One region of the Rhizobium sp. NPDC090279 genome, then DNA from elsewhere that is predicted to be linked to it. Evidence: predicted binding sites of a transcription regulator. Region 1 holds the regulator's gene; each other region holds the start of a gene.

What was found. Region 1 encodes PhoB, which activates phosphate uptake and scavenging genes when phosphate is short. Its sites were predicted from a motif close to TGTCATNNANCTGTCAT; they were not measured.
Region 2: the regulator PhoB is predicted to act here: its motif matches at 1,653-1,669, upstream of ACIQWP_RS22840 (toxic anion resistance protein).
Region 3: the regulator PhoB is predicted to act here: its motif matches at 1,868-1,884, upstream of ACIQWP_RS11335 (UDP-2,3-diacylglucosamine diphosphatase).

What each region holds. Positions count from the first base shown of each region.
Region 1 is NZ_JBIVYI010000003.1:425,208-428,482, forward strand. It holds gene pstB (phosphate ABC transporter ATP-binding protein PstB) at 1-376, shown strand, start outside; gene phoU (phosphate signaling complex protein PhoU) at 428-1,141, shown strand; gene phoB (phosphate regulon transcriptional regulator PhoB) at 1,173-1,856, shown strand; gene ACIQWP_RS10095 (GcrA family cell cycle regulator) at 1,948-2,484, opposite strand; gene ACIQWP_RS10100 (aspartate aminotransferase family protein) at 2,910-3,275, shown strand, end outside.
Region 2 is NZ_JBIVYI010000009.1:165,223-168,497, reverse strand. It holds gene ACIQWP_RS22845 (substrate-binding domain-containing protein) at 1-405, opposite strand, end outside; gene ACIQWP_RS22840 (toxic anion resistance protein) at 411-1,490, opposite strand; gene ACIQWP_RS22835 (cell envelope integrity EipB family protein) at 1,694-2,521, opposite strand; gene ACIQWP_RS22830 (RidA family protein) at 2,657-3,124, shown strand; gene ACIQWP_RS22825 (glycerophosphodiester phosphodiesterase) at 3,124-3,275, shown strand, end outside.
Region 3 is NZ_JBIVYI010000004.1:133,127-136,401, forward strand. It holds gene ACIQWP_RS11330 (MFS transporter) at 1-828, opposite strand, end outside; gene ACIQWP_RS11335 (UDP-2,3-diacylglucosamine diphosphatase) at 996-1,802, opposite strand; gene ACIQWP_RS11340 (glycerophosphodiester phosphodiesterase) at 1,916-2,671, opposite strand; gene ACIQWP_RS11345 (NADP-dependent malic enzyme) at 2,932-3,275, shown strand, end outside.

The sequences.
Region 1 (3,275 bases):
CCTGCAGAAGGCAGGCCTTTGGGGCGAAGTCCGGGATCGCCTCCACGATGCCGGCACGAGCCTGTCGGGTGGTCAGCAGCAGCGCCTGTGCATCGCCCGCGCCGTTGCCGTCAGCCCCGAGGTCATCCTGATGGACGAGCCCTGTTCGGCGCTCGATCCGATCGCAACCGCCAAGGTCGAAGACCTTATCCATGAGCTGCGGGAAAATTTCACGATCGTCATCGTGACGCATTCCATGCAGCAGGCAGCCCGCGTCTCGCAACGCACCGCAATGTTCCATCTCGGCCATCTGGTTGAGGAGAACGACACCGATAAGATGTTCACCAATCCCGACGATTTCCGCACGCAGGATTACATCATGGGCCGTTTTGGTTGATGATGTCAGGCGCGCGGCTCCTTTCACACAGTTTACCTTGAGGATAGAAAAATGGTCTCCACTCACATTCTCTCTGCCTATGACGAAGACCTGAAGTTCCTGACGCGCCGCATTGCTGAAATGGGCGGTCTGGCCGAGCAGATGGTCAGCGACAGCGTCCGCGCGCTGGTCAACAGCGATACCGGCCTCGCCCAGAAGGTCATCTCCGACGACGTCGTTCTCGACCATGCCGAGCGCGAAGTCGGCGACAAGGCGATCGTCACCATCGCTCGTCGTCAGCCGATGGCGGCCGACCTGCGCGAGATCATGGGCTCGATCCGCATCGCCTCCGATCTGGAGCGCGTCGGCGATCTCGGCAAGAACACCGCCAAGCGCGTCATCGCCGTGCAGGGCACCGGTGTTCCCCGTCGTCTCGCCCGCGGCATCGAACACCTGTCCGAACTGGCGCTGAGCCAGCTCAAAGAAGTCCTCGACGTCTACGCCACCCGCTCGCCGGACAAGGCCGTGTCGATCCGCGAACGCGACGAGGAAATCGACGCGATGTACACCTCGCTGTTCCGCGAGATGCTGACCTACATGATGGAAGATCCGCGCAACATCACCACCTGCACGCATCTTCTCTTCTGCGCCAAGAACATCGAGCGCATCGGCGACCATGCCACCAACATCGCCGAGACGATCTATTACATGGCGACCGGTGCCCAGCCGGAAGGCGAGCGCCCGAAAGACGATACCGCCAACACCGTCGGCGCAGTGACGGAATAATCTGGAAGCGAAGAAAGGAGACCATAGGCGCATGGTTCCGAGAGTTGCTGTTGTAGAAGACGAGGAAGCGCTCAGCGTTCTGCTGCGCTACAATCTCGAGGCCGAAGGCTTCGAGGTCGATACGATCCTCAGAGGCGATGAGGCCGAGCTGCGTCTCCAGGAGCGCATCCCCGACCTTCTGATCCTCGACTGGATGCTCCCCGGTGTATCCGGCATCGAGCTCTGCCGCCGGCTGCGTATGCGGCCGGAGACGGAGCGGCTGCCGATCATCATGCTGACGGCCCGCGGCGAGGAGAGCGAGCGCGTGCGTGGTCTTTCCACCGGCGCGGACGACTACGTCGTCAAGCCGTTCTCGACGCCGGAGCTGATGGCTCGCGTCAAGGCGATGCTGCGGCGCGCCCGTCCGGAGGTTCTCTCCACGGTGCTTCGTTGTGGCGATATCGAGCTCGACCGCGAGACCCATCGCGTTCACCGCAAGAGCCGCGAAGTGCGGTTGGGGCCGACGGAATTCCGCCTGCTGGAATTCCTGATGTCCTCGCCGGGCCGTGTCTTCTCGCGTTCGCAGCTGCTCGACGGCGTTTGGGGACACGATATCTATGTCGACGAACGTACTGTCGACGTCCATGTCGGCCGCCTGCGCAAGGCGCTCAACTTCTCCAATATGCAGGATGTCATCCGCACCGTTCGCGGCGCGGGCTACTCCATGGAGGCCTGAGCGGGAATACCCGATCAGGCACTCAACATAGCGGCGGAAACAGAAAACGGGCCCCAAAGGGCCCGTTTCTTTACCTCAATTATGGGGCATCTCAGCCGCGCGGTTGCGCCGGCCGACGCCGCTCATGCACCGGCTGATAGGCCAGGCGCTGATGGTAGCCGCAATAGGGCGATGCATCTGGGCTCTCGTTGCCGCAGAAGTGGAAATCGTCCTTCAAGGGATCGCCGACCGGCCACTTGCAGGTGCGCTCGGTCAGTTCCGTCAGGCCGAGGCGCCGGGAGATCGGGACGACGACATTGGTGGCCGGGCGATACTGGATCTCGTTGACGGCATCGATCTCGACTTCTTCCCTCAGCATGGTTGCGCCCTGCTGGCGGGTGACCACGGTGCGGGTTGCAACACGCGTTCCATAGCTCGCTGCGCGGGGAGCTGCGGCGCTGCGCTTCGGCGTGCGTGCTGCGGTTGCCGTGCCGCCCGCCTTCGCTCGGCCGGGAAGGTTCAGGCGATGCACCTTGCCGATGACGGCGTTACGGCTCACGCCACCAAGCTGCGCAGCGATCTGGCTGGCGCTCAACCCTTCGGACCATAGCTTTTTCAGCTTCTCGACGCGTTCGTCTGTCCAATTCATGCCCTGTCTCCGCTGTCGCGTTTCCGATGGCAGAATCCCTCACCATTGCCTCGTATGGGGTCGAGGCGCGAAACGCTCTAAAATTGTGGTGACTAGTTCCGCCGCATGCAGTCTAGCAATTGCTTTTTAACCTAGTGTGAGGCTGACTCCGTGACAAGAGTCGCGGGAATCTTGAGGAATCGATTTCGAGGTTTTCCCCAACTTGCTGTCCCGGCGTGGCATTTCTGCAATAGCCGCCGCCGAACCTATCCCTTTTGCCCGCAAGCGCTTTCTCGCACCTGCCAAAACGGCAGTTTTGTTGACATCGCGGTGCAAAACATCAATAGTGCGCAGGCCGCCGCAAGGCGGCATTTTTGATTTTTTCGGACCCGTTTCATCAAACGGAAGCGATCGGTCCTTAAAGTTGTGATCGAGGAGATATGGCCATGGCCGAGACCGCGCCGCTTTATGACACCTACATGCGTGCTCCGCTGCGGTTCGAGCGAGGCGAAGGCGTCTGGCTGATCACGGAAAGCGGCGAACGCTACCTCGATTTCGCAGCCGGCGTTGCGGTTAATTCGCTCGGCCATGCGCACCCCCATCTCGTCGCGGAACTGAAGGCGCAGGCCGACAAGGTGTGGCATCTGTCCAACCTCTACGAGGTGCCCGGTCAGGAGAAGCTTTCGAAGCGGTTGACGGACGTGACCTTCGCCGACAAGGTGTTTTTCACCAACTCAGGCGCCGAGGCGCTCGAATGCGCCATCAAGACGGCGCGGCGCTATCAGTTCGCCAAGGGACATCCCGAAAAGTTC
Region 2 (3,275 bases), on a different contig from region 1:
CGCCAGAATGTCTTTCATATAGACCGGCTTGCCGACCCAGCCGAGCGCCTCGGCCTTGGACTTGCGCACGCCGAGAATGACCGGCATCTGCGCAACTGACGTCAGCGACTTCACGCGGCGCTTGGCATCGAACATGTCGACCCAGACGCCCGACGCCGGCCAGACGGCATCCTGTTCGACGCCCTGCTCGCTCTGGAGCGCCAGGCCGATATCCAGCGTCCCCTCATAGGTGAAGCTGCAGGTCGCCTTCTTCTCCCTGCAGAATTCCTCGACGATCGGTTGAAGAACAGTGTTTTCGGAGCCGGAAACGATCGAGAACTTCGGGCCCTGGCCGCCGACGTCGCAGCCGCTCAGCGCAAGAGCTGCCGCGAGCGTCAGGCCGGTAACGAATGTGCGGATTGTCATGCGAATTACCGCGCCTCGATCATTGCTTTCTTGAGCTCGATGGTCATTTTCTGCATCCGCTGCTCAGCCTCGGCCCGCTTGGCGCGGCCATCCTCCTGCACCTTCAGAACGCCGCCGATGGTGTCGATGAGATCGCGATTGGCTGCGGCGAGCGTGTCGATATCGACGATACCGCGCTGCGATTGCTGCTCTATGGCAATCGCCTGATCCTTCATCATTTTCGACGCCTGGCGGATCATGTCGTTGGTGGCGTCGGTGACGGTCTTCTGCAGTTCGAGCGCGGACTTCTGCTGGGTCAGGCCGAGCAGAATCACCATCTTCTGCTTCCATGCCGGCACCGTCAGCGCAGATGTCGCCTGAAGATTTTCGATCAGCGTCTCGTCTCCCGCCTGGACGATGCGGATCTGCGGCAGTTGCTGAATGCCGAGCTGACGGGCTTGCTGCAGGTAGAAAACCCGCTTTTCGAGTCGATCCAGAGCCTGCAGGCTGTCCTGATAGACCTGCGCCTCCAGCATGCCGCCGCCGGGACCGGTGGAGGCTGCGTCGGCCGTGCTCTTCAGGCGTGGAAGTTCGGTCGCGCGAAAGCGCTCGGCGAAATCCTTGCCGGCCTGCACATAAGCGTCGAGGTGCACGATGGATAGCTTGGTCTCTTCGTGCAGATCGTCCAGGAGGGCGATGTCCCTGCGCAGAACGTCCTTGTGCCGATCGAGCTCGAGCCCGATTCGGTCGATCTGACCGGCCACATCCTCGAACTGTTCCTTGAAGCGCTCCAGCTTGGCCCTGAACGAGGAGAACATCCGGGACAGGAAACCCTCGTCCTTCAGGGAGGCCGGATCGAGTTTCTTCGATTTGACGATGATATCGGTCAACAGCTTGCCGACCTCGCCGAGATCGCGGTTGCGCACCTCGCGCAGGATACGGTCGGAATAGTCGGAGACGGCCTGCTGGGCGCGGTCGCCATAGACGGAAATGCCAGCACGGTCGGTTAGATCGATGCTGTCACCGATGCGGGCGATTTCCGCAGGATCGGCTGCAACAGCCGGCAAGGTATTATTGGAACCGGTGGAGATATCGGTATTGCTCATAGGTCGTGCTTTCTCGTCCATAGACTCGGGAGCCGACCGCAAAAAATGCCAATCGCCCCCAAGACGATGCCCCCGCGCGCCCCACTACAATTCCAGATCGAAGCATAGATAAGCTACACTTACCTGTGCGTGTCGATCATTCCACACAATAGTGAAACTTGAATCACAGTTTTATGACAAGGATTTTGCACGCCGCGCGAGAGCTATTGGCACGCCTTGGTACCGAGAACTTCGAGTTTGGTAAGCTTGCCGGTCAGCACGAAGTCGCCATAATCCATGGTGAGGTCGCGCGTTATGCCGTTCTCATAGAGCTTGAAGGACATGCGGTAGACCGGCGTGGCATCGCCCGTGGATTTCTCGTTGAAATAGGCGACAGTCACCGGCCAGAAAGGCGTCTTGGCAAAAGCGCCGGCCTTGTCGGCATCGGGATCATCCGTGGCCGGCGTCTGCTCCTTGCCGACGACGGTGGTCGCGATCAGCGGCTTGTCGCCGTCATCGGAACCATCGAAGACCTGCGCCTCGAAGAAGTTCTTGCCGAGCTTCGCATTGTGGATGATGTCGAGCATATGCTCCGTCGGGAAGCGGCTCTCGATGATCTGAACCTGCTTGCTGTGCGGCTGGGTGAGATCGACCTTGATGCCTTTCTGGTCGTCGCTCGCGGCACCGCGCACATCCTTGTCGAGCTGGTTGTCGGTGTAGGACTTGGTCTCGAAGCGGAACAGGCGCTTGCCGAGATCCTCGAAGGTCGTCGTCTGCTGATCGCTGACGCGGGTGGAATCGCCGGTGTCGATCTTCGTCACGAAGCGGAAATTGGTGGTAAATCCGGTGCAGTCGGAACCGTCGAACTCATAGACCATGCGGCCGACCATGCCGGAAATGCCCGAGCGATCGGAAGCATCCTTCAGCTCGAGATCGTAGACGGCGCGATGTGCGATAAGCCCGCTCGGACCGGCCGCATAGGCCGCCGAAGTCCCAAGTGACAGAATGCCCAGCCCCGAAACGACGGCGGCAGCAAGACTCGAGCGGAACATTCATTATCTCCTGTTGGACTCGCATGCGATGTTATAAGAACGCTTTCGGCTGAAACGAGGCTGCCGATCCTAAGTGACGGAATTTAGTCTTGATGCCGGATTTTTGAAGTTTTTACAACAAAACGGGAGATGAAAATGTCCGACGCTATCGAGGGCCGCCTGAAGGAACTCGGCATCGTTCTGCCGCAGGCCGCGGCACCTGCCGCCAACTATGTTCCCTATGTCATCAGCGGCAATCTTCTCTATCTGTCGGGTCAATTGCCGATGGAAAATGGCAAGGTCGGCGTGACGGGCCATCTCGGCAAGGATGTCGACGTTGCCGGCGGCCAGCGCGCAGCTGAACTCTGCGCTATCAACATCCTCGCACAGGCAAAGGCTGCCCTTGGCGGCGATCTCAGCCGCATCAAGCGCCTGATCAAGCTGAACGGCTTCGTTGCCTCGACACCGGATTTCGTCGAACAACACCTTGTGATCAACGGTGCCTCCAATCTTCTGGCAAACGTCTTGGGTGAAGCCGGCAAACATGCCCGCGCCGCCGTCGGCATGGCAGCCCTGCCGCTCAATGCCGCCGTCGAAATCGATGCCATTCTGGAAATCGCCTGATGAGCAAGCTTGCCTGGTTGACCGAGCGTCCCGTCGCTCACCGCGGCTATCATGACATGAACAAGGAGGTTTGGGAGAATACGCTCTCAGCCTTCAGCCGCGCCATCGAGGCGGGTTTCGCCATAGAGTGCGACCTGCATTACGCCTCGGA
Region 3 (3,275 bases), on a different contig from region 1:
GAACCGCCTGCTCAGTTTTTTCGACAGGAAGAAGACCATCACCTCGGCCGCAACGCCGATGCTCCAGAGGACGGCGATCTCGGCGCCGGAAAAACCCAGCTTGTGCCAGTAGATGGACGCGAAGGTATAGAGCATCGCATGGCTCGATTGCTGTATCGACACCCCGATCATGGTGATGAGCAATTGCGGGGAGCGCAAATTTCCGGTCGGCGGTTGCAGGTTGATCGGCTGGTTGCGGCGGCGCGTCGGCCCGATGCGGGGAGCAAACAAGCCCATCAGCGTCGTAAGGATGAACCCCCCTACCATCACAGGCAGTACGGTGGTTCCGCCCCACATGCCGATCAGTTGGCCGCCGAGAAGGGTCGAGAGGATGAATGTGATCGATCCCCAGACCCGCATGGAACCGTAGTCGAAGCCCCAGCGGCGTACGCCCGACATGGCGATCGATTCAACCACCGGCACGTAGGGCGCATAGGTGGCGCCCTGGATGCCGTAGACCAGAAGCACGGGCCAGAAGTCGCTGGTCCAGTAGAGTGCGATCGCCGTCAGAAGCGACGTAGCACCCGACCATAGCAATACATCGGCACGCTCCGTCATGTGATCGGCCAGCACCGCGATGATGGGGGTCACGAGGACGCGCACGACCATGGGAATGGCGATCACGAGGCCGATCTCGTGATCGTTGAAATTCAGCCCCGCCAACCAGACGGGAAAGAACGGTACGGCAATGCCGTTGACGAACAACGGGGCGCAATAGGACAAGGCGGCGCGCAAACGGAAATAGGGAGGCGCACCCTCGCCCTGGAAGGACTTGATCGCGGGAATCATGACAGACCTGAAGGGGAACTTATTTGTCCCTATCATGCTATCGAGAATACGACTATGGCGAGAAATGGCCAAAACCGTAACGTTTCGGAAAAATCCGAAGATACAGCCGCTCCGCAGCGATCAATAATTATGACAGCCGATTATCAAGTCCGTGAGGAGGCGCCGGATCACGCCGCCTGAACCCCGAACGGCCGCGGCAATTCCCCGACCGGAGAATCGACGGGCTGCACATCGAGAATAGTCCGCCAGGTGATCAGCTCGAACGTGCCGTCCTCATGCTCGGCGATGGCCGTGCAGCTCTCCACCCAGTCGCCGGTATTGATGTAGCGGACGCCGTCGAGATCCTCGATCACCGCATGGTGGATGTGGCCGCAGATGACGCCGTCTGCATCGTTGCGCCTGGCTTCCTCGGCGACGACACGCTGGAATTCGCCGATGAAGTTGACGGCGTGCTTGACCTGCAGCTTTGCCCAGGCCGAGAAGGACCAATAGGGCATGTTCAGGCGGCGGCGCACGGCGGCAAGACCGATATTGATCAGTATGGCCATGTCATAGGCCCAATCGCCGAGATAGGCGAGCAGGCGGGCGTTGCGGACGACGACATCGAATTCGTCGCCATGCAGGATCAGATACTTCTTGCCGTCGGCCGTTTCGTGAATGGCGCGCTGCGCCACCTCGATGCCGCCGAAGTGCATGCCCGGGAAATCGCGCAGGAATTCGTCGTGATTGCCGGGAATATAGACGATGCGTGTGCCCTTGCGCGCCTTGCGCAGCAACTTCTGGACGACATCATTACAATCCTGCGGCCAGTACCAGTTCCGCTTGAGACGCCAGCCATCGACAATATCGCCGACCAGGAAGATCGTATCGGCGTCATGGTGACGGAGAAAGTCGAGCAGAAAGTCCGCCTTGGCGGCTTTCGAGCCCAAGTGTACATCAGAAATGAACAGCGTTCGGAATCGGCGGGTGTCCATGTTTTCATTCACGAACCTTAACGTCCGTGCCCTATCTACCTTGGCTATTCCAAAACCAGACTCGTGTTTCAGGAAGATGACAAACCCTGTGTCTGCCGGCTTATCCAGCACGATCACCCGCGCTTGGCGGCGATCGCCAGATCCGGACGGTCGCTAGTAAAACTGGCGACACCAAGGCGAAACATGGCCCGCGCCGCCTCGCCCGTATGCGCCGCCCACCCATGCACCGTCACTCCATTCTTGCGAAAGAGCTCCATGAGCTCGTCATCGAGCGCATCGGCGCGTATTGCAATCTCGCGCACGCCTGAGCTGCGCAGCGCTGTGATGATCCCACTCCAGCCGAGTTGCCCGGCCGCCTGAGGCGAGCAGAGGAAGATAAAGCCGAGCAGGTCGCCGACATTCAGGCCGTGTTCACCGAGCGCTGCCGCGAATGCTGCGAGACGCGGCAAGGAAAAGCTCGTCACCATCGTGCGCGTCAGCATGCCGGTCGCCGCCAGCTCGTCGACGATGCGCCGCTCCATGCCCTCATATGGCGTCCCATCCGCCCTTGTCTTGATCTCCAGCCGGAGGTCGACGGCAGAGGGGCCAAAGATATCGATGGTCTCCATGAGCGTCGGAATCGTTTCACCGCCGCTTCCGATCACGACATGGCGCATCAGCTCGCCGTAGCTGAAATCGGCGATAGCGCCCTTGCCGTCAGTCATCCGGTCGATCAGAGCGTCATGATGCACGACGAGCTTGCCGTCCCGTGTCTGATGGATGTCGAATTCGACGAGATCGACATCGAGCTTGGCGGTCTGCGAAAAGGCGAGCCTGGTGTTCTCAGGCCACAAATGAGCACCACCGCGATGGGAAGCAATCAGAGTCATCCGGGAAATCTCCGCACGCGCTCTTCATAGGTCGGCGCGATGAATGCCTGATGACGCGGCCGCGACCACTCCGGGCCGAGGGAGGGCCATCGAGCGACCCTTGCAAAAAAGGCAATTCAGTTTTGCCACGACAAAACGCGGCCCGACGTCAATTGCATACTGTGAACGTGAAGCGATTGATGTATGCAGAAGACTCAAAGCGCAGGCAGGAATGGAGACGCGAGTTGGATACGAACGACACTTCGAAGGCAGCCAAGAACATGGCGAGCGGAGATCTCGACGAACAGGCGCTTTATTTCCATCGCTACCCCCGCCCCGGCAAGCTGGAAATTCAGGCGACAAAACCCCTAGGCAACCAGCGCGATCTGGCGCTCGCTTATTCCCCCGGCGTCGCGGCTCCTTGCATCGCCATCCGCGACAATCCTGAGATGGCTGCCGACTACACGTCCCGCGCCAATCTCGTTGCGGTGATTTCCAACGGTTCCGCCGTACTCGGCCTCGGCAATATCGGCCCGCTCGCCTCCAAGCCGGTCATGGAAGGCAAGGCCGTTCTCTTCAAGAAATTTGCCGGCATCGACGTTTTCGACATCGAAATCGCGGCACC